Regions from separate parts of the Methylobacterium sp. TK26 genome, predicted to be linked through region 2. Evidence: riboswitches for the same ligand, from Rfam matches in the RefSeq annotation. Region 2 holds a riboswitch; each other region holds the start of a gene.
What was found. A riboswitch is a leader RNA that binds a small molecule or an ion and turns the genes downstream of it on or off. The one in region 2 is predicted to bind cobalamin.
Positions count from the first base shown of each region.

Region 1: another riboswitch for cobalamin. It lies ahead of ACXJ1Y_RS00535 (TonB-dependent receptor); the one in region 2 lies ahead of ACXJ1Y_RS13270 (CbtB domain-containing protein).
Region 3: another riboswitch for cobalamin. It lies ahead of ACXJ1Y_RS05970 (TonB-dependent receptor); the one in region 2 lies ahead of ACXJ1Y_RS13270 (CbtB domain-containing protein).
Region 4: another riboswitch for cobalamin. It lies ahead of ACXJ1Y_RS10590 (TonB-dependent siderophore receptor); the one in region 2 lies ahead of ACXJ1Y_RS13270 (CbtB domain-containing protein).

Region 1 covers NZ_CM143965.1:107,177-114,597, reverse strand. Annotated here, with positions in the region: gene ACXJ1Y_RS00540 (PepSY domain-containing protein) at 1-1,291, opposite strand, end outside; gene ACXJ1Y_RS00535 (TonB-dependent receptor) at 1,288-3,459, opposite strand; cobalamin riboswitch at 3,693-3,891, opposite strand; gene ACXJ1Y_RS00530 (RluA family pseudouridine synthase) at 3,994-5,304, shown strand; gene ACXJ1Y_RS00525 (hypothetical protein) at 5,424-5,807, shown strand; gene ACXJ1Y_RS00520 (HAD-IA family hydrolase) at 5,821-6,471, shown strand; gene ACXJ1Y_RS00515 (ATP12 family chaperone protein) at 6,514-7,305, shown strand.
Region 2 covers NZ_CM143965.1:2,745,929-2,753,349, forward strand. Annotated here, with positions in the region: gene ACXJ1Y_RS13260 (glycosyltransferase family 2 protein) at 1-908, shown strand, start outside; gene ACXJ1Y_RS13265 (glycoside hydrolase family 44 protein) at 905-2,524, shown strand; cobalamin riboswitch at 2,564-2,751, shown strand; gene ACXJ1Y_RS13270 (CbtB domain-containing protein) at 2,785-2,973, shown strand; gene ACXJ1Y_RS13275 (CbtA family protein) at 2,990-3,727, shown strand; gene ACXJ1Y_RS13280 (DUF1636 family protein) at 3,720-4,097, shown strand; gene cobW (cobalamin biosynthesis protein CobW) at 4,094-5,128, shown strand; gene cobN (cobaltochelatase subunit CobN) at 5,143-7,421, shown strand, end outside.
Region 3 covers NZ_CM143965.1:1,201,831-1,209,251, reverse strand. Annotated here, with positions in the region: gene ACXJ1Y_RS05995 (monovalent cation/H+ antiporter subunit D) at 1-799, shown strand, start outside; gene ACXJ1Y_RS05990 (Na+/H+ antiporter subunit E) at 796-1,281, shown strand; gene ACXJ1Y_RS05985 (K+/H+ antiporter subunit F) at 1,278-1,562, shown strand; gene mnhG (monovalent cation/H(+) antiporter subunit G) at 1,559-1,900, shown strand; gene ACXJ1Y_RS05975 (hypothetical protein) at 1,907-2,125, opposite strand; cobalamin riboswitch at 2,393-2,588, shown strand; gene ACXJ1Y_RS05970 (TonB-dependent receptor) at 2,779-4,818, shown strand; gene ACXJ1Y_RS05965 (hypothetical protein) at 4,828-4,992, opposite strand; gene ACXJ1Y_RS05960 (hypothetical protein) at 5,120-5,401, opposite strand; gene ACXJ1Y_RS05955 (hypothetical protein) at 5,589-5,855, opposite strand; gene ACXJ1Y_RS05950 (ribosome modulation factor) at 5,966-6,151, opposite strand; gene ACXJ1Y_RS05945 (DMT family transporter) at 6,201-6,644, opposite strand; gene ACXJ1Y_RS05940 (hypothetical protein) at 6,721-6,903, opposite strand; gene ACXJ1Y_RS05935 (hypothetical protein) at 6,956-7,198, opposite strand.
Region 4 covers NZ_CM143965.1:2,195,069-2,202,489, reverse strand. Annotated here, with positions in the region: gene ACXJ1Y_RS10605 (efflux RND transporter periplasmic adaptor subunit) at 1-282, opposite strand, end outside; gene ACXJ1Y_RS10600 (hypothetical protein) at 435-590, opposite strand; partial or broken gene ACXJ1Y_RS10595 (ATP-binding cassette domain-containing protein) at 727-1,167, opposite strand; gene ACXJ1Y_RS10590 (TonB-dependent siderophore receptor) at 1,167-3,284, opposite strand; cobalamin riboswitch at 3,490-3,696, opposite strand; gene ACXJ1Y_RS10585 (mandelate racemase/muconate lactonizing enzyme family protein) at 4,971-6,134, opposite strand; gene dctA (C4-dicarboxylate transporter DctA) at 6,197-7,421, opposite strand, start outside.

The DNA.
Region 1 (7,421 bases), 1.9 Mb from region 2:
GCGCGGCCTCCCGGCCGGTGGGGCGCAGGGTCAGGCCCGGCAGGTCGAGGCGGTGCGGCGCGTCGAAGAGCCAGCGGTTCACCCGGCCCGAGCGGTCGAGCCGGTTCAGCAGCGCGCCGTCGCGCGGATCGATGTGGAGCCACGTCCCGGCGGGGTCGTCGTAGATCAGGCGGAGGACCGGCAGGGGCCGCGGGTCGCCGTGGGGATACCAATAGGCGTCGTAGGCCGTGATCCGCTCGGCCGAGACGAGCCTGCCGCCGGGCACGGATGCGGCGGCAGTGAGGGTGGTGTCGTCCAGGCCGGCGGCGATTCCATCGCGCACCACGAACCACCGCCCGCCGATCGCCGTGAAGCGCAGGGCCTTCGCCTCCGGCCCTCGCCGGAGGTCGTCGGGCGACAGGCCGATGCTACCGGGTTCGCCGGCATAGGCCACCCGAATCTCGTCGGGCACGGACAGCGAGGAGAACCAGCGGTTCGGGTTCATGGAGAGCCAGCCGCTCACGATGAACCCGGCGAGCCCGATTCCGCCGACGAGGCCGAAGGTGTGGTGCCAGAGGGCGAGGCCGCGATAGGGGCTCACCGCCCCGCCGCGATAGCGCCGCCGCAGGCGCATCCGCCAGACCCCGATGACGAGGCCGGTCAGCGCCGTGACGCTCGCGACGCCGGAGAGCCACAGCACCGCCTGCCGCCATGCCTCCGGCCGCGCGCGCAGGGGCGTGAGGTAGACCCAGTGAATTACGGCCCCGACCCAGTTCCAGCCGCGCTGCCAGCGTGTGGTGACGAGGGCGATTTCGCCGGTCGGCTCGGAGACATAGGTTTCGGTGCCCGCCGCATCGCCGGAGGCCACCTTCAGGAAGGGCCGCAGGGGATCGTAGCGCGCCGTGACCGTCCACTGGTCGCGCGACACCCGCTCGACCGCTCCGCCGCCCGCCGTGCGCGCGGCCTCGTTCGGGCCGATGGGCCCGAGCCGCTCGCCCGTCTCGGCCGAGACCGTGACGCGCCCTCCATCGGGTGCAGCGAGGCGATAGACCGGTTGGTCGCCGCGCATGTCCAGCCGGATTTCCGTCGCCCTCACCAGAGCGAGGGCGGCGTCGGGACCGACCTTCACCCGGTCCCAGTCGAGGGGCGTGAGGCGGGCGAGCCGTTCCGCCTCGTCGAGGCGCGGGAACGGCACGTAGAGCATCACCAGCCCCGAGCCGATCCACAGGGCGAAGAGCAGGGCCGTGCCGATCCCGAGCCAGCGATGGCCCAGGATCAGCCAGCGCTTGCCCCGCTTGCCGACGGCCTTCACCAGCTCACCGTGTAGGCGACCTCGACGGAGCGCGGGCGTCCGAGCAGCCAGTTGGTGCCGACGCCGTTCACCGCGTTCCCGCTGATCGCGTAGACCTTGTCGAACAGGTTGTAGACCCGCAGCGACAGGCGCGACTCCGCCGTGACCTGCCGGTCGAGGACGAGGTTCACGAGGTTGTAGCCGGGGCGCCGGGCGGTGTTGCCGAAGTCGCTGAAGACCTCGCCCACGTTCTGAAGGCCCACGCGCACGGCCCAGTCGCGGGTCGGCTCCCAGGTGAGCCACAGGTTCGCCACCCGCTCCGGCACGTCGATGGGCTGCCGCCCGGCATAGGAGACGGCCGCGCCGTTCACGATCTGGTCGAAGCTGTCGTATTGCGCGTGCAGGAGGGCGAGGTTGCCGTCGAGCCGCCAGCCCGGCGTGAACCGCCAGCCCAGCGCCAGTTCGACGCCCTGCGAGGATTGGCTCCCCACCTGCACGCCGACCGCCGACGATCCGGGCAGGCGCGAGATCAGGTTGTCCTTCACGATGCGGTAGCCGGCGAGCGTCCATTCCAGGGCGCCGTCGAAGGCCAGCCCCTTGGCGCCGACCTCGATCTGGTCACCGGTCGCGAGCTTGAAGCCGGCGAGCGATTGCGACAGCGTGATGAGGCTCCCGACCGGATCGGTGGCGTAGCTGTATTGCGCGTAGAGGGCGCTGTCGGGCGTCGGGTTGTAGACGAGGCCGAACCGGTAGCCGAGCGCCTGGAAGCTGCGTTCGAATTGCGCGCCGGTCTGGAGGTCCTGCCGCTGCAGCGTCGGCAGGTCGAGGCGCGCGCCCGTGAGGAAGGACAGCTTGTCGGTGAGGACCAGCCTGTCCTCGGCGAAGAACGATGCCTGATTGGTCTGCGTGGCATAGGCCGGGATCGCCCGGCCATTCTGCGGGAACAGGCCGGGATCGTAGCCGACGAGGGGTACGCTCGTGCTCTGGTCGAAATAGAAGTTGTTCGTGTGCCGGAAGTCGATGTGGTTCACATCGAAGCCCACGGAGACGTCGTTCGGCCGACCGAACAGCGCGCCCCGGAACGTGGCGTCCAGGCGATTCCCGACCTGCTCCTGATTGTGGTAGATTTCCAAATAGTCGGAGCGGTCCACGAGGCCGGTGCCCCGGTTGAACGCGTATTGCTCCACGTCCAGCCAATGGCGACGGCTCGTGAGCCTGTAGGCCGTGTTGCGGATGGTGATGTCGGCGGTGGGCGACCATTCGGCCTTCAGCGCGGTCCAGTTGTCCGCCCAGGTGATCTTCGGGTCGCGGACGTTATAGTTGTTGAACCGGATCAGGTCCGGGATCCGCCCCTCGACCAGCGGGGTGCCCCAGTAGCGCATCGGCTCCTGATAGCCGAGGTCGTGCGAGAGGGTGATGGCGAGGTCGGGGCTCGGCCGGAACAGCAGCGCCGCCGATACCGCGAGGTTGCGGAAGTCGCCCGCCTGATTGAGCCAGCCATCCGCCCGGTTGCCGCTGACGTTCAAACGGTAGGCGAAGGTGTCGCCGTATTCGGCCTGCGCGATGCCGCCGCCCGAATCGAGGGCGAGGCGCGCGATCCCGTCCGAGCCAACCACCGCCCGCGCGGTGTTGATGGGCACGAAGGTCGGCTTTTTCGGTACGACGTTGATGATGCCACCGATGGCCCCATCCCCAAAGAGCACGGAGGACGGGCCGCGCAGCACCTCGATGCGCTCGACGTTCCACGTATCGAACGGGAACGTCACGGTGCCGGCGCCGACATAGAAGCGCGTGCCGTCGTAGAGCTGCTGGATCGAGTTTGGCCCGGCGAAGCCCCGGCTCGTGAAGGCGCCGTTGCCGTTGCCGGGCGAGGCGATGGTGGTGATACCGGTGGCGTCCTGCGTCACGGCGTCGGCGATCGTGTCCTGCCCGCGCAGGCGCGCCGTCTCGCCGGAGACGATGTCGACGCTGGCCGGCGTTTCGAGCGGCGTCAGGCCGAGGCGGCTCGCCGTGCGGTCGGGCGTGCGCAGGTTGAGACCGGTGGGCGAGGCGCGGGTGAGGCTGACGCCCCCCTCCCCCTCCACGGAAAGCTGATCGAGGGTCACGGCCTCCTGCGCGGAGGCAGGCGCGACGACGACGAGAGGGGCGACGACGGCGAAGAGGCGGCGTCTCGAACGGAAAACGAACATCGGTGAACGGACTCCGGCGCGGCGGATGCCGGCCTTGCCCCAGATGCAATGTAACAACATTACATGTCCAGGCCCGCGAACGAGTTCAGGCGGAACCGTTGCGGATGGACGGGATGCGGGCATGGCGGACGCGGGCGCGCTGCTGTGGCACGTCACCGCGAACGAGGCCTCGGCAGCCCCACTCAGGGCGCTGCTTCGACACCCGCCAGGACACCCCGCCCGGCGCGTTTCGCGTGTGACCACTGCTGACGGCAGGTCTCCTGGCTCACGGGTCGTCGCCGTCCCACCGTCTTCCCGGGCGAACTGGCCCAGTGACGTGAATGGTGGAAAAGCTCGCCGCTTACAGTTGCGGGGGCAGCCGCGGCTTCGGGTTGCCCCACACCGCGTTCCCTTTTGATCCCCGAAAGGGGAACCGTCACGGCCACGCTAGGCGACGCACTCCCCCCGCGTCAACGCTCGCGCGGGGGCTTTCCCGGGCGAAGACTTTGCCGGGTGCGCCGCGCGATGCTATGCGGCGGGCATTCCAGGAAGATCATGACCACACGACCTCCCCGCCGCGGCGGCCCTTCCGGCGGCAATGGCCGCCCCGATGGACGGCCAGGCCGCAAGCCGCCCTATGGTGCCGACCGCGCCCGCACCGGCCCGCGCACCAGCGCCCGCGATGCCGCCGAGCGCGCCGCCCGCGCCCGCGGCGACGATGCGGGCGAGCGCGCGCCGTGGATCCCCACGGCCGCGCCCGAGCCGCGTCAGGCGGCGAAGCCGAAGCCCAAGGCGGCTCCCGTGGCCCCTCCCCCGCCCCCCGGCCCGACCAAGCGCGAGCAGCGGGCCGAGGCCTCGGCGACCCTCGCCTCCGGCGTGCAGACGCTGACGGTGGAGACGGACGAGGCGGGGATGCGGATCGACCGCTTCCTCACGGCGCGGTTTCCGCAGCTTCCCTTCACCCGCGTGCAGAGCATCGTCCGCAAGGGCGAGCTGCGGGTCGATGGCAAGCGCGCCAAGCCGAACGACCGGCTGGAACCGGGCATGAGCGTGCGCGTGCCGCCGCTCCGCCTCGACCAGCCGAACGACCGCCCGCGCAACGCCGCCCGCGATTCGGACGACGCCACCTTCCTGCGGAACCTCATCCTGTACGAGGATGCGGAGATGATGGTGCTGAACAAGCCCTTCGGCCTCGCCGTGCAGGGGGGCTCGGGCACCGTCCGCCACGTCGATGGCCTCCTCGAATCGCTGATCGGGCCGGATGGGCAGAAGCCCCGCCTCGTCCACCGGCTCGACAAGGATACGGCGGGCTGCCTCATCATCGCGAAGACGCGGCTTGCCGCCTCGACGCTCGCCAAGAGCTTCCGCTCTCGCAACGCCCGCAAGATCTACTGGGCGCTCTGCGCCGGGGTTCCGCGCGTCAAGCAGGGCCGGGTCTCGACCTATCTCGCGAAGGACGAGCCTACCGATGCCGACGCGCGGATGCGCATCGCCAAGCACGGCGAGGAGGGCGCCACCCACGCGCTCACCTACTACGCCACGGTCGATCAGGTGGCGCAGAAGCTGTCGTGGCTGTCGTTCAAGCCGGTGACAGGGCGCACGCACCAGTTGCGCGCCCACGCGGCCCATATCGGCCATCCCATCGTCGGCGACCCGAAATACTTCTCGGTCGAGAACTGGGAATTGCCCGGCGGCATCCAGAACCGCCTGCACCTCCTGGCGCGGCGGATCGTGATTCCGCATCCGCGCACGGGCAAGCCCGTGGACGTGAGCGCCCCGCTGCCGCAGCACATGCAGCAGAGCTGGAACCTGCTCGGCTTCGATGCCAACCGGTACGATCCGGTGGTGGACGCACCCGAAGATTGATCGGCCCGAGGGCTCCTGCGGGCGGCCATGCCTTGGCAACGGCGCCGCCCGCCTCATATGCTGCCTTGCTCGGCCGCGCGCCTGCCTGCCGGGATATCCGACGGTCGAGACCCTGGGACATGAAGCTCGCGACTCTGGCCTGCCTCGCCGCCCTGTGCCTGACGGCGCCCTTCGCCCATGCGGCGGCGGGCGAAGCCGTGCCGGCACCGCAAAAGCCGACGGCGTCCAAACCCGAGGCCGCGAAGGCGGAACCGGCCAAGGCGGAAGTACCCGCCGCCCGCGCCGAGCCCAGGGCCGCCGGGGCACCCGTCGTCGGCAGCCGCGACCGGCGACGGCGCTCGTATGCCGCCTGCAACCGGGCCTCGCACCAGCGCGGCTATCGCGGCGGCAAGCGGCGGCGCTTCCTCATCCGCTGCCGCCTCGGCTACGAGCGCGCCCGCCATCAGCAGCAGCAGCAGGCGCCCGCCGCCGCGCCCGCGCCCGCTCCCGTTCGCAAGCCATGAGAAGGGGCTGCCGATGAGGCTCGTCGTCTTCGACGTGGACGGCACCCTCGTCGACAGCCAGCATCTGATCGTCGCCGCGCAGGGCGTCGCCTTCGCCGAAGTCGGCCTGCCCGCGCCGGAGCGGCGCATCGCCCTGTCGGTGGTCGGGCTGTCCCTGCCGCAGGCCTTCCGCCGCCTCGTCGGCGAGGACGGGCCGGTGGCCGAACTCTCCGAAGCCTACAAGCTCGCCTACAACCGCCTGCGCCTGGACCCGGAACACGAGGAGCCGCTGTTTCCCGGGATGGCCGATCTGCTCGACCGGCTCCATGCGAATCCGGGTGTGATGCTCGGCATCGCGACGGGGAAGTCGCGCCGGGGCGTGGACCGGCTGATCGAGCATTACGGCTGGGAGGGCCGCTTCGTCACGACGCAATCGGCGGACGACGCGCCGTCGAAGCCCGACCCCGGCATGCTCCATCAGGCCATGCGCGAGGCCGGCACCGGCCCCGACGCCACGGTGATGATCGGCGACACGACCTACGACATCGGCATGGCGGTGGCGGCGGGCGTCGTGCCCATCGGGGTCGCCTGGGGCTACCACGCGCCGGGCTCCCTGCTCCGCGCGGGCGCGGTGACGGTGGTGGAGAATACCGCCGCGCTGGAACCGCTGCTCGGCCTCGCCTGACCCCCCTCGCCCACGGGCGGCGAAACGCCTATGTGCGTGCCCATGAGCGACGTGACGCGAGACTGGCTCGGCGAACCGGGCGATGAGGCACGGCCCGATCCGATGCGGGCTGCACGGTCGGGGGCCAAACCCGCCCTCCCCCGCCGGTTCTACAAGGAAGCCGGCTTCGCCCCGGCCGAGGGCGGATACCGCCTGACCCTCGACGGGCGGCCCGCCAACACGCCGGCCCGCAACCCCCTGCTTCTCCCGTCCGAGACGCTGGCCGAAGCCGTCGCGGCCGAATGGGGTGCGCCGGCCACCGAGATCGACCCGGCGAAGATGCCGCTCACCCGCTTGGCCAACACGGCCATCGACGGGGTGTCCCAGCGCCTCGACGCCGTGGCCGACGACCTCTGCGCCTATGCGCAGACGGACCTCCTCGCCTATCGCGCCGCCGGGCCGGACAATCTCGTGTCCGCGCAGGCGCGCACCTGGGACCCGGTGCTGGATTGGGCCTACGAGGCGTTCGGCGCCCGGCTCATCCTGAGCGAGGGCGTGATGCACGTCACGCAGCCGCCGCAGAGCGTGCAGGCCCTGTCCGACGCGGTGCGCCAAGTGCGCGACCCCTTCAAGCTCGCCGCCCTGCACACGCTCACGACGCTCTCCGGCTCCCTCATCCTCGCCCTGGCCGTGCTGCACGGGCGGCTAGACCCGGCGGAAGCCTGGGCCGCCGCCCATGTGGACGAGACCTATCAGGCCGATGTCTGGGGCCGCGACGAGGAAGCCGAGGAACGCCTCGCGGTGCGCCGCGCCGAGTTCGAGGCCGCCGCGCGGACCATCGCGGCGATTCCGTGAGGCGCGCCGCGCCGATGCAATCGGGCAACATCGCTGCCCGGCTTTCACCATAATCGCCCGGCCGCGAAACAACCTCTGGCGGAACCCGCCTCCGTCATATTAGCATCGGCCCGTCA
Region 2 (7,421 bases):
CCACCCTGAATCGTCATAAGGCGCTCGAGCGCGCCCTGGGATGCATCCTCGCGCAGCGCCTGCCGCCGGACACGGGGGCCGAGATCGTCGTCGTGGACAACTCCTCCGACGGCAATGCCCGCACCCTCATCGAGCGCCTCGCCGAGGGCGCGCCCATGCCGGTGCGCTACGTCTCCGTGCCCCAACCCGGCATCGCCACGGCGCGCAATGCCGGCGTGGCGGCGGCGCGGGGCGAGTGGATCGCCTTCATCGACGACGACGAGACCGGCGGGCCGCATTGGCTGGCGGCGCTCCTCGCCGTCGCCCGCCGGGGCGCCTACGATGCGGTGTTCGGCCCCGTGAGCGCGCGGGCCGACGACGACCGCGAGATCGGACCCTTCGCGGCCTATTTCGCGCGGGGCGTCACCGCCGAGGACGGGGGAGACGTCACCCACCGCGCCGCCTATCTCGGCACCAACAACTCCCTTTTCGCGGCCTCCGTCTGCGCGATCCCCGGTGGCCCGTTCGAGGAACGGCTGAACAGCATCGGCGGTGAGGACAGCCTGTTCCTGCAGCGCCTCGTCCACGAGGGGCGGCGCTTCGGCTGGGCGGCCGCCGCCGAGGTGACGGAATGGGTGCCCCCGCGCCGTCTCGACTGGGCCTATGTCCGCCGCCGCCGCTTCCTCAGTGGCCAGATCCGCACCTTCGTACATGAGATGGCCTCCCCCCGCCGCCGCCTGGAGGTAGCGCGGTGGATGCTGGTCGGCGTCGCGCAGACCATCATCTCCGGGGTACTGTCGCTGCTTCTGAAGCCGATCAACCCGCCCGCCGCGCGCCACCACCGGATCGCGGCCTGCGGCGGCCTCGGCAAGGTGTTCTGGATGACCCGCTTCCGGGGATCGCTCTACGGGTCCGGGCTCGTCTCGTGAGGCCGAGCCGCCGGGCGCTGCTCGCGGGCGCCGGGGCGACGATCTGGGCGGGCCCCTCCCGTGCGGGCGAGCCGCTGGGCGTGCGAGTCCGCAACGGTGCCGACCCGGTGCCGGTGAGCCCGCTGATCTACGGCTCGGGTGAGATCGGCACCCTCGACGGCGGCCCACGCTCGGCGGAGCTCGACCGGGCGGCCGGCGTCACCCTGCGCCGGTTCGGCGGCAACTTCGCCACGAGCTACAACTGGACCAACAATGCCTGCAACGCCGGCAAGGACTGGCAGCAGGCGAACGGCGATTTCCTGAGCCAGAGCCTCGGCCTGCCCCCCGCCGAGCGCGGCGTGCCCGGCGCGGTGATTGCGGCGATGCACGGCGCCTCGCTGGCGATGGGCGCGCGCAGCATCGTCACCCTGCCGCTCGCGGGTTACGTCGCCGCCGACAAGGACGGCCCCGTCCCGGCCGACCGAGCGGCCCCCTCCCCGCGCTTCGTGCCGGTCTCGTGGGAGGGACGGCGCGACGCCTCCGCGCCCGTGGACCCACGCGTCGCGGACATCCCACACCTCCTGGCGCGGCTCGTCGCCCGCTACGGCCCCGCCTCCGGCGCCACGGGCATTCGCGGCTACATCCTCGACAACGAGCCCGGCCTCTGGGCGACACAGCACCCGCGCATCGTGCGTCAGCCGGTGCGGATCGCGGATCTGCTGGCCCGGTCGATCAAGGCGGCGCGGGCGATCAAGGCCATCGATCCCGACGCCTGGGTGATCGGCCCGGCGAGTTGGGGCACCACGGGGATGGTGAGCCTGCAGAACGCCCCCGATTGGAACGCCTTCCGGCAGCACGGCAGCTTCCTGGCCGCGTATCTCGACGCCTTCCGCCTCGCCTCGGAGCGCGAGGGCAAGCGCCTGCTCGATGCCCTCGACGTGCATTGGTATCCGTTCAGCGAGCGGGGCACCCTGTTCCGCACGGAGGATCCGGCCCTGGCCGGGCCGCTGCTCGATGCGCCGCGCTCCCTTACCGAGCCGGGCTTTCGCGAGGCGAGCTGGGTCTCGCAGGCGCTGCCCGTGTCGAACGAGGGCGGCCTCGCCCTGCCGTTGATGCCGAGCCTCGAACGGCTGACGGCGGCGAACTTCCCCGGCACGCGCACCGCCGTGACGGAGTACAATTACGGCGGCGCGGGCCAACTCGCCTCCGGCCTCGCCCTCGCCGACGCCCTCGCGCGGTTCGCCCGGCCCGAGATGCTGCTCACCGCCCATTGGGGGTCCCTCGCCGGCTGGCTCGGGACGGCCTTCCGGCTCTATCGCAACTACGACGGCCGAGGCGGCCGCTTCCCCGACAACGCCCTGCCCGTCGAGGCCGCGCGGCCCGATGGCCTCACCGTCCGGGCCGGCACGGACGGGGCGAGACTGCATCTCGTGGCGATCAACCGCGCGGCCGAGACGCGGCCGGTGGAGATCGCCTTCGAGCGACCGCTGCCGGCCTCGCGCCTCACGCAGTACGGCTTCGATGCCCGCCATCCCGAGATGGCCGCCCTGGGCGCGGCCGAGCCCGTCTCCGGCGGCACCCTGCGCCTGACGCTGCCGGCGCGTTCGGCCCGGCATTGCGTGGTCGTGCCCGGTTGATCGGGTTGTCGTCGCCGTTGTGCCGGGCACGGACTCCGTCTACACAGGGCGGATGACGGTGCCCCGAGAGGGGTGAAAAGGGAACGCGGTGAGGGCCTGCCCGACCCCGCGGCTGCCCCCGCAACTGTAAGCGGCGAGCGCCTGCCAGCAGCCACCGGAGCGATCCGGGAAGGCGGTGGGCGCGCCGAGCCGCGAGCCAGGAGACCTGCCGTCATCCCGACTTTTCACAACGCCGCCGGTGGGGCGGCTGGAGAGCCCAGATGACGACCACGACGCAGTCCTCGTCCTTTGCCCCCGTCGCCACCCGCGCCAACGAGCGCCTGATGGCGGCCGCGCTGGCGGCGTTCCTCGGCCTCGGCCTCGTGTTCATGGCGGGCTTCTCGCCGGCCATCGCGCTCCACAACGCGGCGCACGATTTCCGGCACGCCCAGAACTTCCCCTGCCACTGACGCGAACGCGCCAGGAATGATCCTTCGCCTTCTGTCGGCGGCGCTGGCCGCCGGCTTCCTCGCGGCTGTCGTCGCCACGGGGCTGCAACTCGCCTTGACCTCTCCCCTCATCATCGAGGCGGAGAAGTACGAGCAGCGGGAGCCCAGCCGCGCGGCACAGGCCCTGCCCCCTGCCCTGCCGATCGTGCTCGCCCATGCGGGCCACGACCACGCGGCGCCCGATGCCGCACCGGAATGGCAGCCCGCCCCCGGCTTCCAGCGCATGGCCTTCACCGGCCTCGCGACCCTCGTCGGCGGCGTGGGCTACGCCCTGATGCTCGGCGCGGTGCTGATCGCGTGTGGCCGCGAGCCGACGCTGCAGACCGGCCTCGCCTTCGCGCTGGCCGGCTTTGCCAGCGTCTCCCTGGCGCCCTCCCTCGGCCTGCCGCCGGAATTGCCGGGGCAGGAGGCGGCGCCGCTTCTGGCCCGGCAGGCGTGGTGGGTGATGACCGCCGCCGCGACGGCGATGGGCCTCTACCTCATCGGCGTGCGCCGGTCGTTCATCGCCATCCTGGGCGGGCTCGTGCTGATCGCCGGGCCCCACATCGCCGGAGCGCCGCCACCGCCCGACGGCGCATCGGAACTGCCGGCCGCCCTCGCGGCGCAGTTCGCCGCGCGCTCGCTCGCCATCGGCGCGGTGTTCTGGGCCATGATCGGCCTCGGCTTCGGCTGGGCGTGGCAGAATGTCGGCCCGGCGAGGCGCCGTCATGCCTGAGCCCGTCACGACCCTTTACGTCTGCACCACCTGCAAGCGCGAGGGCGACGACCCGGAGGGACCCCGCGCCGGGGCACGCCTCCATGCCGAGTTGGCGCGACGGGCCGAGGGCCTGCGCGTCGAGCCGGTGGAATGCCTCTCGGTCTGCAAGCGGCCCTGCACGGTGGCCGTGGCGTCGCCCAACCGCTGGACCTACATCTACGGCGACCTCGACGCGGAGGCCGCCGCGACCACCATCCTCGATGGCCTCAGGGCCTATGCCGGCACCCCGGACGGGATCGTCCCCTGGCGGGAGCGCCCGAAGGAATTCCGCTCGGGCGTGATCGCCCGCATCCCGCCGTTTCCCCCGTTGCCTGAGGCCGCCGAATGACCATCGTCGCGAAGATCCCCTGCACGATCGTCACCGGCTTCCTCGGCGCCGGCAAGACGACCCTCGTCCGCCACGTCGTGGAGAACGCGAAGGGCCGCAAGCTCGCGATCCTCGTCAACGAGTTCGGCGATGTCGGCTTCGACCGCTCGTTCCTCGCCGCCTGCGGCATCGAGGGCTGCACGGAGGATTCCATCGTGGAGCTTCCGAACGGCTGCATCTGCTGCACCGTCGCGGACGATTTCGTGCCGGCCCTCGAAACCCTGCTCTCCCGCGCCGAGCCGCCGGAGCACATCCTGATCGAGACCTCCGGCCTCGCTTTGCCGAAGCCCCTCGTCCAGGCGTTCCAGTGGCCGGCGATCCGCTCGCGCGTGACCGTCGATGGCGTGGTGGCGGTGGTGGACGGCCCTGCGGTCGCGACCGGCGCCTTCGCCGAGGACCCGGAGGCGCTCGCCGCCCAGCGCGCGGCCGACACCTCCGTCGATCACGACAACCCGCTGGAAGAGGTGTTCGAGGACCAACTCCTCTGCGCCGACCTCGTGGTGCTCAACAAGACCGACCTGATGGATGCCGAGGGCCTCGCCAAGGTCCGGGCCGAGGTGCAGGGCCACCTGCCCCGCGCCGTGAAGGTGGTGGAGACCGCCAACGGCGTGATCGACCCGCGCGTGCTGCTCGGCCTCGGCGCGGCGGCCGAGGACGACCTCGCCAACCGCCCCTCGCACCACGGCGAGGGCGAGGACCACGACCACGACGACTTCGAGACCGTGGCGCTGCCCGTCCGCGCCGCCGTGACGGCGGGCGACCTCGCCGCCCGCGTCGAGAAGGCGGCCGAGACCGAGGGCGTGCTGCGCATCAAGGGCTTCGTGGAAGTCGAGGGCAAGCCGATGCGCCTCGTGGTGCAGGGCGTGGGTCGCCGGGTGTCGCACCATTTCGACCGGCCCTGGCGCGCGGGCGAGGCCCGTGACGGGCGCCTCGTGGTGATCGGCCTGAAGGGCTTCGACCAGAACGCCGTCGCCAGCGCCCTGGCGGGATAAGCCGAGGAGGCGCGATGCACCTCCTGCGCGTCGATACGGTCTCCCTCGACGAGGGCGAGGCGGCGATCGATCTCGGCCAGGAGCCGGGCGACCTCGTGATCCTGTCCTTTACGGACAGCGACCTCGCCGGACTCGCACGCGCGCATGCCGCCGCGCCGGACCTGCCCTCGCTGCGGCTGGCCAAGCTCGCCAAGCTGCGGCATCCGCTCTCCGTCGATCTCTACGTGGAGAAGGTCGTCGCCCGCGCCCGCGCGGTGGTGATCCGCTGCCTCGGCGGGCTCGATTACTGGCGCTACGGCGTCGAGCGCTGTGCCGAGGCTGCGCGGGCGCATGGCGTGGTGCTCGCCGTCCTCCCGGGGGACGACCGGCCCGACCCGCGCCTCGCCGCCTTCAGCACCGACGCCGCCTTGGCCGACGACCTCGACGGCTACTTCCGTGCCGGCGGCCCCGAGAATCTGCGCCGCCTGTTCCACCGCCTCGCGACCCATCTCGACGGTGGCGGCCCGGTGCCCCCGCCGCAGCCCCTGCCGCGAGGCTTCCCCTCCTGCGCCGGCTGCGGGCCGGTGACGCTGGATCTGGCCCTGGCGGCGGGGCGGAGCGTGGTGCCGATGGCGGGCGAACCCCTCGCCCTCCTCCTCGTGTACCGCTCGGCGGTGCTCGGCGGGGATACGGCGCCCTTCGACACGCTGGCCCTGGCGCTGGGTGAGCGCGGGATCGGCGTCATGGTCCTCGCCGTGTCGAGCCTGAAGGACCCGGAGGCGGTCGCCGCCGTCGAGGCCGCGCTCGCCGCGCGACGGCCCGACATCGTGATCGCGGCCACCGCCTTCTCGGCGCGGGACGATGCCGGCTTCATCCTCGACCGGGCGGGATGCCCCGTATTGCAGGCCCTCACGGTCGGCTCACCCCGCACGGCCTGGGAGGTCTCGTCGCGGGGGCTCGGCGCCTCCGATCTCGCCATGCAGATCGCCCTGCCGGAATTCGACGGGCGGCTGTCGGGCTTCCCCATCGCGTTCAAGGAGGAGGCTCCCGAGGCCGAAGGCTTCTCCGAGCGCCGGCTCGTGCCGCATGCGGAGGGCATCGCGGCCCTCGCGGAGCGGGCACGCGGCTGGCTGCGCCTTGCCGCCCTGCCCCCGGCCGAACGGCGGGTGGCCGTCGTCATGTCGGACTATCCCGCACGCGGCGGACGGGCCGGTTTCGCCGTGGGGCTCGACACGCCGGAAAGCGCCCGCGCCCTCTTCGCCGACCTCGCGGGGGCGGGCTATCCCGCCGCGCCGCTGCCCGATGACCCGATGTCGGCGCTGACCGAGGGCGAAGCGACCTTCGCGGTCCCCCTCGCCGAGTATGCCGCGTGGCTCGCCGCGCTGCCGGAGGACGCCCGCACCGCCCTCTCCGAGAGTTGGGGCGCCCCGGAGGCCGATCCCCTCTGCCGCGAGGGGGCGTTCCGCTTCCGCCGGGTCGGGGAGACCTGCGCCCTGTTCCTCCAGCCCGACAGGGGCCGCGATGCCGACCGCAAGGCCGGCTACCACGACCCCGACCGGGTGCCGACGCACGCCTACCTCGCCTTCCATCTCGGCCTGCGCCGCCACTTCGACGCCCTGGTCCAACTCGGCACCCACGGCACCACCGAATGGCTGCCGGGCAAGGCCGTGGCGCTCTCGCCGCTGTGCTGGCCCTCCCTCTGCGTCGGGGCGCTGCCGGTGGTGTATCCCTTCGTCGTGGACGATCCCGGCGAGGCGGCTCCGGTGAAGCGGCGCCTCGGCGGCATCGCGCTCGGCCACCTGACCCCGACCGTCGCCCGCGCCGGCCTGCCGCCGGAGACGGCCCGCCTGCGCGAGCTGGTGGAGGAATATTCCGCCGCCACGGTGCTCGACCCACGCCGGGCGAAGCTGCTGGCCGCCGCCATCCTGGAAGAAGCCGAGGGCCATGGCCTGCTGGCCGGCGCGGGCATCCCGGAGGGCGCCCCGATGGAGGAGGCCCTGACCGCCCTCGACGCCCATCTCTGCGACCTCGGCGAAACCTCGTTCCGGGATGGGCTGCACATCTTCGGCCGCGCCCCGGACGACGCGCCCGAGCCCGTCCGCGCCTGCGCGGCGGGCGAGCGCGCCGGCCTGCTCGCGGCCCTCGACGGACGCTTCGTGCCCCCCGGCCCGGCCGGCTCGCCCTCGCGCGGGCGGCTCGACGTGATGCCGACCGGGCGCAACCTCACCACCCTCGACCCGCGCGCCATCCCGAGCCGGGCGGCGACGCTGCTGGGCGAGAGGGCCGCGCAGGCGGTGGTGACGCGCTACCTGCA
Region 3 (7,421 bases), 1.5 Mb from region 2:
CATCTACGTGGTGGTGCGCCTGAGCCTCCTCGTCTTCGGCGAGGGCGTCTCGGCGGGCTTCGGCCAGACCGTGCTGTTCGCGGCGGGGCTCGCGACCCTCGCCTTCGGCACGATCGGCCTGCTCGCCGCCCGCGACCTCACCCGCGCGGCGGGCTACGCGGTGATGGTCTCCTCCGGCACGGTGCTCGCCGCCCTCGGCTCCGGCAACGACCGGGCGCTGGCGGGGGCTTTCTACTACCTCGTCGGCTCGACGCTGGCGGCGGGCGCCCTGTTCCTCCTCGCGGAGATCCTCCAGCGCGGGCGCGACCCGGCCGAGGCCGCCGCGCCGGTCTTCGCCGACGAGTACCGCGACCCGTTCGACGACGAGGATTCCGTCGAGGTCGGCAGCGTCATCCCGGCGGGCGTCGCGATCCTCGGCGTCGGCTTCCTGCTCTGCACGCTGATGCTGGCGGGGATCCCGCCGCTCGCGGGCTTCGTCGGCAAGCTCGCGATCTTCGTGGGCGCCGCCGGCGCGCCCTCCCCCGCCGGCTGGTGGCTGATCGCCGCCCTCACCCTGTCGAGCCTGTTCACGCTGATGCCGCTGGTGCGGCTCGGCATCCTGAACATCTGGGTGCGCGACGCGGACAAGCCGCCGACGCTCGCCCGCTCCGAGGTCGCGGCGCTGGCCGGCCTGCTCGCGACCTGCCTCGCCCTCTCCGTCTGGGGCGGGCCGGCGCTCGCCTATGCCGACGCGACGGTGGGCTGGCTGACGCAGCCGCAGGATTACGTCCGCGCCGTCCTGGGAGGACCCGCCCCGTGAGGCTCCTGCCCCATCCCTGGCTGTCCGCCGGCCTCGCCCTCGCGTGGCTCCTCCTCAACACCCCGGTGACGCCCGGCAGCCTGCTGCTGGCGCTGGCCGTGGGCCTGATCGTCCCGGCGGTGATGAACGCCCTCCAGGCCCGGCCCGTGCGGGTGAAGGCCCCCGGCGCCCTCCTCCGGCTGGCGGGGATCGTGCTCGTGGACATGGTCCGCTCGAACATCGACGTCGCGCGGATCATCCTCGGGCGGTCATCCGGCGCGCGGCGGACGGGGTTCGTGGCGATCCCCCTCGACCTGCGCGAGCCCTTCGCCCTGTCGCTCCTGTCGGTCATCCTCACGGCGACGCCGGGCACCCTCTGGGTGCAGTACGATTCCGATACCGGGCGGCTGCTGATGCACGTCCTCGACTTCACGGACGGCGAGGCATGGATCCGCCGGGTGAAGGACCGCTACGAACGTCCCCTGATGGAGATCTTCGCATGAGCGCCGCGACCATCCTCGATTGGGGGCTCGGCCTCGCCCAGGCGATGCTGGTGCTCGCCATGGCCATCGCCGCGTGGCGGATGCTGCGCGGCCCCCGCGCGCAGGACCGGGTGCTCGGCCTCGACACCTTCTACCTCAACGGGATGCTGGCGATCGTGGTGCACGGGATGCGCACCGGCAGCGGCCTGTATTTCGAGGCGGCCTTCATCGTCGGGATGCTCGGCTTCACCGCCTCGGTGGCGCTGGCCAAGTTCCTGATGCAGGGCGAGGTGGTGCAGTGACCGGCGCCGGCCTGCCCGCCTGGGCCGCCCTCGTCGTCGTCGGTCTCGCCCTGGCGGGCGCCGCCTTCTCGCTCACCGGCGCCATCGGCCTGATCCGGCTCAAGACCTTCTACGAGCGGGTCCACGCGCCGACGCTGGGCGCGACCCTCGGCATGGCGCTGATCCTGTGCAGCTCGATGCTACTCCTGTCCCTGATCGAGGGGCGCCTCGTCCTGCGCGACCTGCTGATCGGCGTGTTCCTCACGGTCACGACGCCGGTCACGCTGCTGCTCCTCGCCCGCGCCGCCGCCCACCGCGACCGGCACGAGGGGCGGCCGGGCGCGCCGCCGAAATCCTGAATGCCCTCAGCACCTGTCGCAGATGCTCTCCAGCACGGTGTCGAGCCGCTTCTGCCGCTCGGTGCGCGATCCGGGATCGACCTCCGGCGCCGCCGCGCGGCCCGGCGGGACGGTCTGCCCCACGGAGGAGCGGTAGGGCGCGTTGGCGGTGGTCTCCGGCCCGCCGCCGGTCCCCGTATAGTTGGCCGCCCCGGCGCCGCCGGGCAGGGCGAGGGTGCCCGCCACGAAAATCCCGGCTACGATACGGATTAAATGTTGTCCGGTCATGAGTATGCCCCCTCCTGACGACTTGAGACGAACGCGATGATGGTCAAACGACAGTGTTATGGGGCTGTTCCCGGCCCGCCGTGCTCCGCCGCACATGTCATCGGGGCGCCGATACTGCGGAGGGGGCCTGCCTTCACCAGTCACGGCTCCCGCCTCATCGCGACCGGGAAAGCACAGTGCCCCGGGAAATGGCGGCGACCGCGTTGACGCCGCCGGCCGCCTCTCCGTAAGCTCGGCTTTGACGGTTCCCCTCGGGGATCAAAAGGGAACGCGGTGCGGGGCGACCCGAATCCGCGGCTGCCCCCGCAACTGTGAGCGGCGAGCCCGGCACCACCACGTCACTGGATGAGTCTCATCCGGGAAGACGGTGCAGGGGCGGCGACCCGCGAGCCAGGAGACCTGCCGTCAGTCGTGGTCACACGCGAAACGCGTCGGGCGGGGTGTCCTGGCGGGTGTCGAAGCGCCGGGCCGTGGGGCCGGGCGCGGAGAGTCCTTCGCGGTGACGTGCCACTGCCGCCCCTGAGGCTCCCGTGATCCGTCCCACACGCCATGCGTTGCGTGCCGCCCTCGCCCTGTCCGGCCTCGCCGCCCTCCCCGCGCCGGCCGCCGCGCTGGAGGCGACCCTCGACGAGATCTCCGTCAGCGCCGAGCCGGCTGCGCCCGCCGCGAGCGCTGCGAGCGCCGGCTATGTCGGCGGCACCACCGGCATCGGCGGCCCGCTCCTCACCGTGGATTCCGCCAGCGCCGGCCTCGTCTCGGGCGCCGCGATCAACAGCCGGCCGGTGACGCGCCCCGGCGAGGTGCTGGAGGCGGTGCCGGGCCTGATCGTCACGCAGCATTCCGGCGAGGGCAAAGCCAACCAGTTCTTCCTGCGCGGCTTCAACCTCGACCACGGCACCGACATCGCCCTGTTCCTCGACGGCATGCCGCTCAACATGCGCACCCATGCCCACGGCCAGGGCTACGCCGACATCAACTTCCTGATTCCCGAGCTCGTCGGGGCGGTGGAATTCCACAAGGGGCCGTATTTCGTCCGCGACGGCGATTTCGCCTCCGCCGGATCGGTGCGGATCGACTATCTCGACAGCACCCCCAAAAACCTCGCGCTCACCTCGATCGGGAGCTTCGGCTACAAGCGGGCCCTGTCCATCGCCTCGGCGCCGCTGGCCGAGGGCCGCCTCCTCATGGCGGCGGACGCGCAGCTCTACGACGGGCCCTGGGCGGTGCCGGATGCGCTGCGCAAGATCAGCACGGTCGCCCGCTACAGCCAGGGCACGGCGCTGGACGGGTTCTCCGTCACCGGCATGGCCTATGCCGCCCGCTGGACCGCCACCAACCAGATCCCCGAACGCGCCGTCGTCTCCGGCCAGCTCGACCGTTACGGCACGCTCAACCCCACCGATGGCGGCGACACCTCGCGGTTCTCCCTCTCCGGCCGGTTCAGCGCGACGGACGACACGGGCGTGACGCGGGCCTCGGCCTACCTGGTCCGCTCGCAGCTCAACCTGTTCAACGATTTCACCTATTTCCTGAACGACCCGGTCAATGGCGACCAGTTCCACCAGCTCGACCAGCGCATCATCAGCGGCGGCGAGGCGCTGCACATCTTCCAGGGCGACCTGTTCGGGCTGCCGATGGAGAACGAGGTCGGGATCCAGACCCGCACGGATTCGATCCGCGTCGGCTTGTTCAACACGACGAACCGGCAGTTCCGCTCCGGCATCCTCGACGACCGGGTGCTGGAGACGAGCGGGGCGTTCTACTTCGACAACCGCGTGCGCTGGACCGACTGGCTGCGCACCAGCCTCGGCTTCCGTGCGGACGGCTATTACGCCAGCGTCGTCTCGGACACGCCGGCCAATTCGGGCAAGGCGCGGGACGCGGTTCTGAACCCGAAGCTCGGCCTCGTGCTCGGGCCATGGTGCGACACCGAACTGTACCTCAATTACGGCGGCGGCTTCCATTCGAACGACGTGCGCGGCGTGACCGCCACCGTCGATCCGACGAGTTCGCTGTTCGCCACCACCCGCTCGCCCTTCCTCGTGCCCTCGACGGGCTACGAGATCGGCCTGCGCAACCGCTCCATCGCGGGCCTGGAGACGAGCCTTGCCCTGTTCCGGCTCGATTTCGCCTCCGAGAACCTGTTCCAGGGCGACACCGGCACGACGGAGCCGAGCCGCCCGACCCGCCGCTTCGGCGTCGAATGGACGAACCGCTACGCAGTGACGCCCTGGCTCTCGCTGGAGGGCGACCTGACGATCACCAATGCCCGGTTCTCGGATGTCGATCCGGTGGGCAACCGGGTGCCGGAGGCGCCGACCACCATCGCCTCGGCGGGCATCACCTTCGGCGAGCCGCTGGGCTGGTTCGGGTCGCTCCGCTTCCGCTATTTCGGGCCGCGCCCGCTGATCGAGGACAATGCGATCCGCTCGCGCCCGACGGCGCTCCTCAACGGAAGGGTCGGCTACAATTTCGAGAACGGGGTCAGCGTCTCGCTCGATGTGCTGAACCTGACGAACAGCCGGTCCGACCAGGTCACCTACGCCTACGTCTCGCGCCTGCCCGGCGAGCCGACCGAGGGGCTGATCGACCGGGTGTTCCACCCCGTGGAGCCGACCGCCGTGCGCCTGACCATCGCCGGTCGGTTCTGACCGGGCGCCCTACGGCTTGGGCGCCTGGGCCGGCGGTGCCGACTGGTCGGTCTGCGGCTCCATCTTGGTCGTGTCGGCCTTGGTGGGGGTGTTGTTCTGCGCCTTCTTGTCGTCGCAAGCCACGAGGCCGCAGGCGAGCAGGGCGACGAGCGCGAGGGGCTTCAGGGCGTTCATGGCGTCCTTCCGGATCGGGCGGGGGCGTGAGGAACGCAGGCCGGATCGCCGCCGTTCCCGGCGCTCATGTCCGCCGCCCTTGCGGGATCTGTGGCTGCGCGTTGCCGATTCAGGGGCCGGCGGGCTGCTAGCCATCCCGGCCGAGAACCTCGGCGGCATAGCGGGACCGGGCGGCGGCGTCCGGCTGTCCGCCGTCGCGGGCGCACCATAGGGCGAACGCGTCCGGCTCGATCGGAACGCGGACGACCTCGACGCCGCTGCGCTGGACCTCCCGCTCCATCTGCTCGGTCGCGATCCGCCACGTCTCATAGGCCGGCGGGAGCCGCGCGCCGTCGAGGAGGCTCGCACGCAGCGCGTCGTAATTCTCCGGGGCGTACCACGGCAGGCCGATACGGCGGGGGCGGGTCATCGGGACTCCGGGCGGAGGGCCTTAACAAGGGCGGTTCCGGCGCTGCCGCCGGCATGTGCCGGCAGCAGCAAGAATCCGGCCCTCGTGCATCGATCGAGACGAAGGCGTCAGCCGTGTCTGAGAAAAACCGATGCAATAACAAGAAGATAGGTCAGAGACGCATCAACGGAGTGAGTGCGTCACTGCCCTAGCGCCGCTGCATCTCCCGCCGCTCCTCACGGCGCTCCATCCGCTCGTCCCGGCGATCCCGCTCCGGATCGACGCCGAGGACGCCGCCGACCGTGCCGGTCGCGGCCCCGACCGCTCCGCCGACGACGCCGCCGATCGGCCCCGCCGCGCGGTTGCCGTCTTCCGCCCCGCGCTGGGCGCCGGGAATGGTGCCCTGGGCCTCCGCCGTCGCGGCGAGCGCGAAGGGCGACAGGATCAGGGCGGATGCGATCAGGATGCGTTTCATGGTGGTGTCCTTCCAGGCTCGATGAGGCGTCGCACGGCTCCGAAGCCGAGCGCCTCCGTCTCAGGCCAACGTCCGAAGGCCGGGAAGGTCACACGGGCCAGGGCCTGACCTCACGCAGAGCCCTCGGCGCGATCCTCCAGGGCCTCCCCTCGGACGGCCGCATCATAGCCGGCCAACCACCGTGCATGCGCCTCCGTGCCCTCCGCATAGGGGCAGGATTGGCGGGCGATGTGCTTGCCGGGCGCGTAGAAGCCTAGGGCATAGTGGTCCAGATTGTCGTCCGGCGGTTCGGTCATGGTTTTCTCCCAAGGATCGGCAAGACGAGAGCGTCGCGAGGCCGAGCGGTCAGAACAGGGCGACCAGGGCGACGCCGCCCACCATCAAGCACCCGCCGAGGATCCGCCAGAGGCTCGCGGGGTGGCGCTCGAAGCCGACCCAGCCGAAATTGTCGAGCAGGATCGACGTCACCACGCCGGCCGTCACGAGGAGGCCGAGGAACGGCGCCGCGCCGATCTGCCGGGCGACGACGAACTGCGCGAGGATGATGCATCCGCCGAGGATGCCGCCGAACCACGCCCACCACGGCATCGCGAGCGCCTGGGCCGAGGTCGGCCATGCGAGCTTTCCGGAGAGGAGGCCGACGAGGAGGATGCAGGTGGCCGTGCCGGCGACCACCACGAGGCCGGCGGTCAGGGACTCGTCCAATCCCTTTGAGAGCGCGCCGTTCTGTCCGGCTTGGACGGCGTTGGCGACGCCGGCCAGCAGCACGAAGCCGTAGAGGTACCACATGGCCGAGATCTCCTGTCCGATCTTCGACCAAGGCGCCGGAGCCCCCGGAAGTTCGTTCGCCGCGGTACGCCGCCGCCTATGGCTTGCCCGACCTCGCCTTGAGGGCGTCCCGTTCGAGGCGGGCCGCCTTGAGGCGGGCGGTGTTCTGGTCGGCGGCGCTGACGCTCGGCTCGACAGGCGCCTTCCCGCCGGGGCGGTCCTGCGTCTTCGCGAAGGCTGCCTCGGCCTGCATCCGCTCTTTGCTGTAGTTGTCGGCCATATCCCGTTCCTTGGAAGACCCGCTCGCGCTCGGAGCCCCGGGCCGAGGACGCTCAGTCCCCCGGCGTCCAATCGATGTTCGGCCGCTGCGCCAGGATCCGGTCGAAGTAGTTCGCCACGGCCTGCGCGCCGTCCGCATGCATCATGGCGACCGGATGAGCGAGGTAGGCGCGGGCCAGATCGAGGGGGATCTCGCCGGATTGGAGCGCGCTGAGCACGGCGTCGATGAAGGCATCGTTGGCGTCGTTGAAGTCGCTCGACAGCTTCTTTCGCTCGTTGAGTGCCTGGATCGGCATCGTGCGCGTCATCCTCTGAAGGCCATTCGGTCGGTCTGCCGGCGTCCGGCGCCCCGATGCCGCGTCAGGACCAGGCCTGCCATCGGCTCGCCGCCCCAAGTGTGGGGCGCGGCGGAGGGGATTGCAACGCGGCTGCGCGGCGTCCCGGGGCGCGTGTCGGATCGGCGCTCGTCGAGCACACAACTGCTGTGTGTGTCTGCACGGTATGGATAAATTTAAGATC
Region 4 (7,421 bases), 550 kb from region 2:
GGCGATGGGATCCCCGGCGCGGACCTGCTGGCCATCCTCGACGTACCAGTGCTCCACCCGCCCCTGAACCAGGGCCGTGACCGTCTGGACCCGATCGGCAGGGTTCGGCGCGATGACGCGCCCGGTCCCGGCCGAGGTTTGCACCCAGGGCACGTACAGCAGGGCCAGGATTGCGAGGATGGTCCCGATGCCGATGATCCAGCCGAAGGCGACCGCCGCGCGGGGAGGCCGGATCCCGGTCAGGGTCGGAAAGTGATGGAGGTGTTCAGGCCGCGACAGCACGGGTCCCCTCCCTCGGCAGCGCCCTTTCGCGCCGCCCCTCCCGCTCGGTGTCGCGCCCATAGCCGTGGGAGCCCAGCCGGATCTGGTCGTCGTGGATCGGCATCGGGGGGCGGCGTGTGACGTGCAGCACCGTCGTTCCGCGCCGACGCGGCTCACGGTGTCGCTCCGGAAAGTTGCGCGTTGTAGAGCCGTTCGAGCGCGAGGTGATCGAGCGCCTTCGGGTCGATCTCCTCGGCGATGCGCCCCTGCGACAGCACGCCGACGCGATCCGCCATCTCGCGCACCCGGTAGAGGTCGTGCGTCGCCATCAGCACCGCCGTGCCTCGCGCCGCCGCATCCCGCACCGTGCCGGAGAAGGCGGCGGAGGCCGACGGATCGAGGCCAGGTCGGCTCGTCGAGCAACAGCAGCCGGGTCTTCCGCGCCAGGGCGATGGCGATGCCGACCTTCTGGCGCATCCCCTTCGAGTAGCCGGAGGCGGGCCTCGACCACGCCTCCATCGGCAGGCCCGCCGTGGCGAGATGGCCTTCGGCCTCCGCCCGGCCGACGGCGAGGCCCGCAAGGGTCGCGAAGTAGCGGAGATTCTCTACGCCGGTCTGCCCCGGATACAGGGCGACCTGTTCCGGGATGTAGGTCGTCAGCGCGCGGGCGGCGACGGGAGACGCCGCAGCGTCAATCCCGCCCACGAGGACGTCCCCCGCCTCGGCCTTCAGGAAGCCGAGGATCAGGTTGATCGTGGTCGTCTTGCCCGCGCCGTTGGGGCCGAGCAAGGCGTAGACCTCCCCCGCCCGCAAGGTGAGGTGGAGACCGTCGAGGGCGGTCCTGGTGCCGAAGCGCTTCGTCACGCCCCGCAACGCCAGCAAGGGCTCGTCCGTCCCCGCCGCCATCAGAAGCGCACCGTGATGGAGCCGGTGATCCGCCGGGGCGAGCCCGGATAGACGCGGAAGACGTTCAGGGAGCTCTCGTAATACGCGGTATCGAAGATGTTCTCGACGTTGAGCGCGACGCGGGCATTGCCGAACTTGTAATAGGTCAGCGCATCGACCGCGATGAAGCCCGGGAGGGTGAAGCCGGTTCCGGCCGCGTCGCCCGCCCGCTCGCCGACGCCCCGCACGCCGCCGCCGATCCCGAAGCCGCGCCACTCGCCCCCCGGTTCGTAGACCGCGAGCAGGCTGCCGGAATGGCGGGGCACGTTGACGAGGGGCGCGCCCACGGGCAGCACGTTGTCCTTGGTCACTCTCGCATCGGCGTAGACGTAGCCGGCGAGCAGCTTCAGCTCCGGCGTGATCTGCCCCTGGGCCGTCAACTCGAAGCCCTGGCTGCGCACGGCGCCCGCCGCGAGCGAGAACCCGGAATTCGCCGGATCGGGCGTTAGCACGTTCTCCCGCTCCACATGGAAGGCGGCGGCGGTGAGGAGCAGGTTGCCGCCGAACAGCTCCGACTTGGCGCCGACCTCGTAGCCGAGGCCGGTCTCGGGCGGCAGCGCCGTTCCGCGCGTCACGGCGGCGGCGTCCGGCCCGATATTGGGCCGGAAGCTCGTGCCGACATTGGTGAAGAAGGCGAGCTCGGGAAGCGGCCGGTAGACGAGGCCCGCCCGGGGCGAGGCCGCCACGTGTGCCTGGTCCACTTGGCTGCGCGGGATGCGCTCCCGGAAGGACTGCTCGAAGATGTCGAGCCTCACGCCGACCAGAGCCCGCCATTCCGGGCTCAGGACGATCTCGTCCTGGGCGTAGAGGCCGGTATTGGTGATGCGCTCGATGTTATTGCGCGGAATGGTGATCGGCGGCAGCGCCTGCCCGTAGACCGGCGAGTAGATGTCGAGGGATAAGGGGCTCGTGCGGAAGTTCGAGCGCAGATAGAGGACGCGGCTGTCGGTGCTCTCCCGGTCCATGCCGAGGAGGAGCGTGTGGCCGATGCCGCCGGTGTCGAACCGCCCAATCAGGTCGGCCTGACCGACCGCCACGTCCCAGCGGTAGTCGCGCATGTTCCGGTCGCGCGAGACGGTACGGTTGTTGGCGGCGATGGCCCGGATCTCGGCTGATTCGCCCTCCAGATCGCCGGTGTTGAAGTAGGCGGCGAGCCGCATCTGCCAGTTCTCATCGAAGCGGTGATCGACGCGGACCTGCAGCGAGTTGTTGTTCTGGACAGTGCTTTGACCGGGCTCACCGAGGAAGCGCGAGAGCGGCAGGAATCCGAGCTGCCGGTTGATCGCGATCACGCCGCGGTCGAAGACGATGCGGTTCTTCACGAACTCGGCCTCGACCGTGATGCGCGTGTCGGGCGTCACCTGCCAACTCACCACCGGAGCCACGAGCAGGCGGTCGCTGTCTACGAAGTCGCGGAAGCTGCCCGCCCCCTGCGCCGCGAGGTTGAAGCGATAGAGGACCGTCCCATCCTCGTTCAGGGCGCCGCCGGCATCGATGGTGCCCCGGGTCAGGCCGAACGAATCGACTTGGTTGCCGAACTCGACGAACCGCTCGGCGGTGGGCTGCTTGGTGATGAGATTAACGAGGCCGCCGGGATCGCTGCGCCCGAACAGGGCCGCGCCGGGGCCTTTCAGAACCTCGATGCGCTCGATGTTCTGCGCGTCGGGCGGGGGCGGCGTACCGCGGTTGAGGGGAAAACCATTCTTGTAGATCTCCGAGGTGGTCACGCCGCGGATCGCGTAACTAAAGATCGACAGACCACCGAAATTGTTCTGCTGGGCGACCCCGGGCAGATAATTGAACACCCGGTCTACGCGGGTGGCGGCGATGTCGGTGATCGCCTCCCGCGGTGCCACGGAGACGGCCACCGGCACGTCGATCTGCGGGGTGGCGGTGCGCGTCGCGCTGACGGCCGTACCTGCTCCGTAGCCCGGCGTTGGGCCGATCAGGCCGATGGTCCCGCGCCCGGTCGCCGTCGTGCGGGCGGTGCCCTCGCCGACCTGCTCGACCGAGAGTTCCTCCAGCGTCACACTTTCCTGCGCACGCACATCCTCGATGGGAAGGCCGGTCGAGAGCACCGCAGCGAAGGCGAGGCGCTGATTGCGACGCCGGGCCCGCGAAGCCCGCGCCGAACGCTGCGTGATTCGTCCGGGTTCGCTCAGGGACGGACGTTGAGAGGTCGCCACCACACACTCGCTGTTGCCGAGCGGGGGCGACGGGAATACGGGCCGCGTCGCCTCCGAGACGGCGACACGGCACGCTCCGTCGGGCACCCCGCCCGAGAGACGTCAACATGCCGAAGGCAGGTCTCCTGGCTCACGGGTCAAAGCCCCCGCCGGACCTTCCCAGTGCAAGCACCAGTGGTCATCGGTGGCGAACGCTCGCCGCTAACAGTTGCGGGGGCAGCTTCGGCTTTGCTTCAAGAAGCTCACCGAATTCCCGTCTTAGCTCCGGGTCGAAACCCGAAGAACCTTGGCCGATCGATACTCGCCATGAACGCCATCGTCGTCAACGGGTGCATGCAACATTGTAACATTGTTGGAATGATTGTGGCATAATAACCACATAGTCGTTCGCAATGTCGGCGATGCCGTCACGTTTGCGCGATGGACTCATCAGAGGCAAACGAGAACTGCTGCGAGAGAGTGTTGTGGCCGGGTCGAAGAAAACAGCCTCGGTCTCGCCGCATCTATTGTTTCAACGTTCCAGCTAGCATCTATCAGCCGCCTCGTCGCCTTCGTAAAAATATTTAGTTATTTGTAACCTCCAAATTTTTTGATGTAATACAATTCTAATCCCCCTGAAAAATTTTTCATAAATATGAAATATGAATTTTAATCTAATACGAGGTATATTAGATTTGCCGTTTTATAATAAGTGAACGGGTATTTTGACTTTTGCAAAGTCCGGCCTGATCGAGGGACACGGATGAACGGCCGGGTGGGGTGGATAGCTGCCCATTTGGTTTAAGACGGCAGCGGACAATTGCGGAAAGCACGAACCATCATTAGTCCAAAGGCTATTGATTAAATTTCTTATTTAATCGCGACGTCAAAAATTGGCGAGTATGACACCGCAGGCATGATATGACTTATCGGTAGATATAGCCGGTATGCCGCCGCCTTTTGTCTTTTTGTATTCATTCTCAACAGACCATAAAAGATAGAACAGACAATTTTCTTAAGGATACCTAACCGCATTCCAGCTGGTAATATGATACGTGAATTATTATCGCCAAAATAATAGACCTTGAGTTCAGTCCAATCAGCTTTGAACTTAGCTTTCCATCCCGAAGCGAAGTCGCCGGACGGCTAACTCATGACCGCTTTTGGGGAGCATCGACGCGGGGCTTGCAAGACTGGGGTGGGCCGAGTGCGAAAGAACTGCTCACGGTTGATTTCGGTCTATCTGCGCCTGAGCCGATTACCATTGAAACCAGACGTTGGCTTGAACGGCTAAGGGCTTTTTGATCGTCGACGCCAGCGCAACGTCGAGCGCCGACCGGAGCCGGCGCGCTCAACCAAACTCCTTCTCTCCAGCGCGAGGCAGGCACTCAAAGCCCGGGTGTTCCGCTCGGTGCTGGGGATACCCGCCCGGATCTTGATGACCGACGTACTCACGAAATCGTCGGTCAGAGCGCTCAGGACGGCCCACTCGTCATCGGTCAATGACGTCTGCCGGTGCGATCTCACGAATGAACATCGACGCATGGATCAGGGAACGGGACCGGGCGGTCGTTGGGGATGCCGCCCGGTCGGATCCGCTTACTCTGCGAGTTCGCGCATGACCTTGATCAGGTCGGACTTGCCCTCGAAGCCGATGCCCGGCAACTCGGGCATCACGATGTGGCCGTCCTGGACCTTCACGCCGTCCGGGAAACCCCCGTAGGGCTGGAACAGGTCCGGGTAGCTCTCGTTGCCGCCGAGCCCGAGGCCGGCCGCGATGTTGAGCGACATCTGGTGGCCGCCGTGCGGGATGCAGCGGGAGGGCGACCAGCCGAACTGGTGCAGCACGTCGAGGGTGCGCAGGTACTCGACCAGGCCGTAGGACAGGGCGCAGTCGAACTGCAGGTAGTCCCGGTCCGGCCGCATGCCGCCGTAGCGGAGCAGGTTGCGCGCGTCCTGGTGCGAGAACAGGTTTTCACCAGTGGCCATCGGGCCCGGATAGAACTCGGAGATGGCGGCCTGGAGGGCGTAGTCGAGCGGGTCGCCGATCTCCTCGTACCAGAACAGCGGGTACTGGCGCAGCATCTTGGCGTAGGCGATGCCCTGTTCGAGGTTGAAGCGGCCGTTCACGTCGACGGCGAGCTGGGCCTCGGAGCCGATCTCCTTGAGCACGGCCTCGATCCGGCGCTGGTCCTCGTCGATCGGCACGCCGCCGATCTTCATCTTCACGACGTTGTAGCCGCGGTCGAGGTAGCCGCGCATCTCGGCGCGCAGCTGGGTGTCGTCCTTGCCCGGGTAGTAGTAGCCGCCGGCCGCGTAGACGAAGACGCGCGGATTGGCCTCGACGCCCTTCTGCTCGGCGAGCATCCGGAACAGCGGCTTGCCGGCGATCTTGGCGGTTGCGTCCCAGATGGCCATGTCGAGGGTGCCCACCGCCACCGAGCGCTCGCCGTGGCCGCCGGGCTTCTCGTTGGTCATCATCGCCGCCCACAGCTTATGGGGGCAGAGGTTGTCGCCGGCCTCGTTCAGCTGGTCCTTGGTCTCCAGCTCCAGGATGCGGTTCTTGAAGCGCTCGCGGATCAGGCCGCCCTGGCCGTAACGGCCGTTCGAGTTGAAGCCGTAGCCGACGACCCGGCGACCGTCGCGCTCGACGTCGGTGACCACCGCCACGAGGCTCGCCGTCATCTTCGAGAAGTCGATGTAGGCATTGCGGATGGGGGACGAGATCGGCTTGGTGACCTCGCAGACGTCAACGATACGCATGGCTGTTCTCCCTGGGTTATGAAGGTTTGGTCGGGTTGAAGGGCTGGCGTGGACCGCCGGGCCTAGTGAGCGACGGCAACCGGGCTGGGCAGGGCATGCCCGGCCTCGGTGTCCGGGAGGACGTCCTCGGCCGCGACCAATGCCCGGTTGCGGTAGGCGTCCTCGGCCCTGGCGCGGTCGAAGGCGCCTTCCCATTTCGCGACTGCGATGGTGGCGACCGCGTTGCCGATCAGGTTGGTGACCGCCCGGGCCTCGTTCATGAAGCGGTCGACGCCGAGCAGCAGGACCAGGCCGGCGACCGGGACGGTGTGGATGCTCGACAGGGTCGCGGCGAGGGTGACGAACCCGGCACCGGCGACGCCGGCCGACCCCTTCGAAGTCAGGAGCAGTACGCCGAGGACGACGAGCTGGTCGCCGAGCCCAAGCGGCGTGTTCGTGGCCTGGGCGACGAAGATGGCCGCCATGGTCAGGTAGATGCAGGTGCCGTCCGCGTTGAAGGTGTAGCCCGTGGGCAGCACCAAGCCGACCACCGACTTCTCGCAGCCGAGCTTTTCCAGCTTGGCCATCATGCGCGGCATGACGGCCTCGGTGGAGCAGGTGCCGAAGGTGATCAGGATCTCGTCCTTGAAGTAGCTGAGCACCTTCACGAGCGAGAACCCGGTCCAGACACAGACCGCTCCGAGGACCACACCGACGAACAGGATCGAGGTCGCGTAGACGCCGAGCATCAGGTAGGCGAGGGACCAGACGGTGCCGAACCCGTACTTGCTGATGGTGAAGGCGACGCCGGCACCGGCGCCGATTGGAGCCAGGCGCATCACCATCGCGACGATGCGGAACAGCGCGTCGAGCAGGCTGTCGATGACTGCGACAACCGGCTTGCCGCGCTCCCCCGCCTGGACCAGGGCGATGCCCAGCAACACCGAGATCAGGATGATCTGCAGCATCGCGCCCTTTGCAAAGGCGTCCACTATCGTCGTCGGGATGATGTCCATCAGGAAGCCGACGAAGCCCGGCTGGGCTTCTGCCCGCTTCGCGTAGCCGGCGATGGCGCCGGCATCGATATGCGTGGCATCGATGTTCATCCCGGCGCCGGGCTGCATGACGTTCACGACGACGAGGCCGATGACGAGCGCGAGGGTCGAGACGACCTCGAAGTAGATCAGCGCCCGGACGCCGATCCGACCGACCTCCTTGAGGTTACCCATCTTGGCGATGCCGACGACAATCGTGCCGAAGATGACCGGCGCGAGAAGCATCTTGATCAGCTTGATGAAGCCGTCTGCC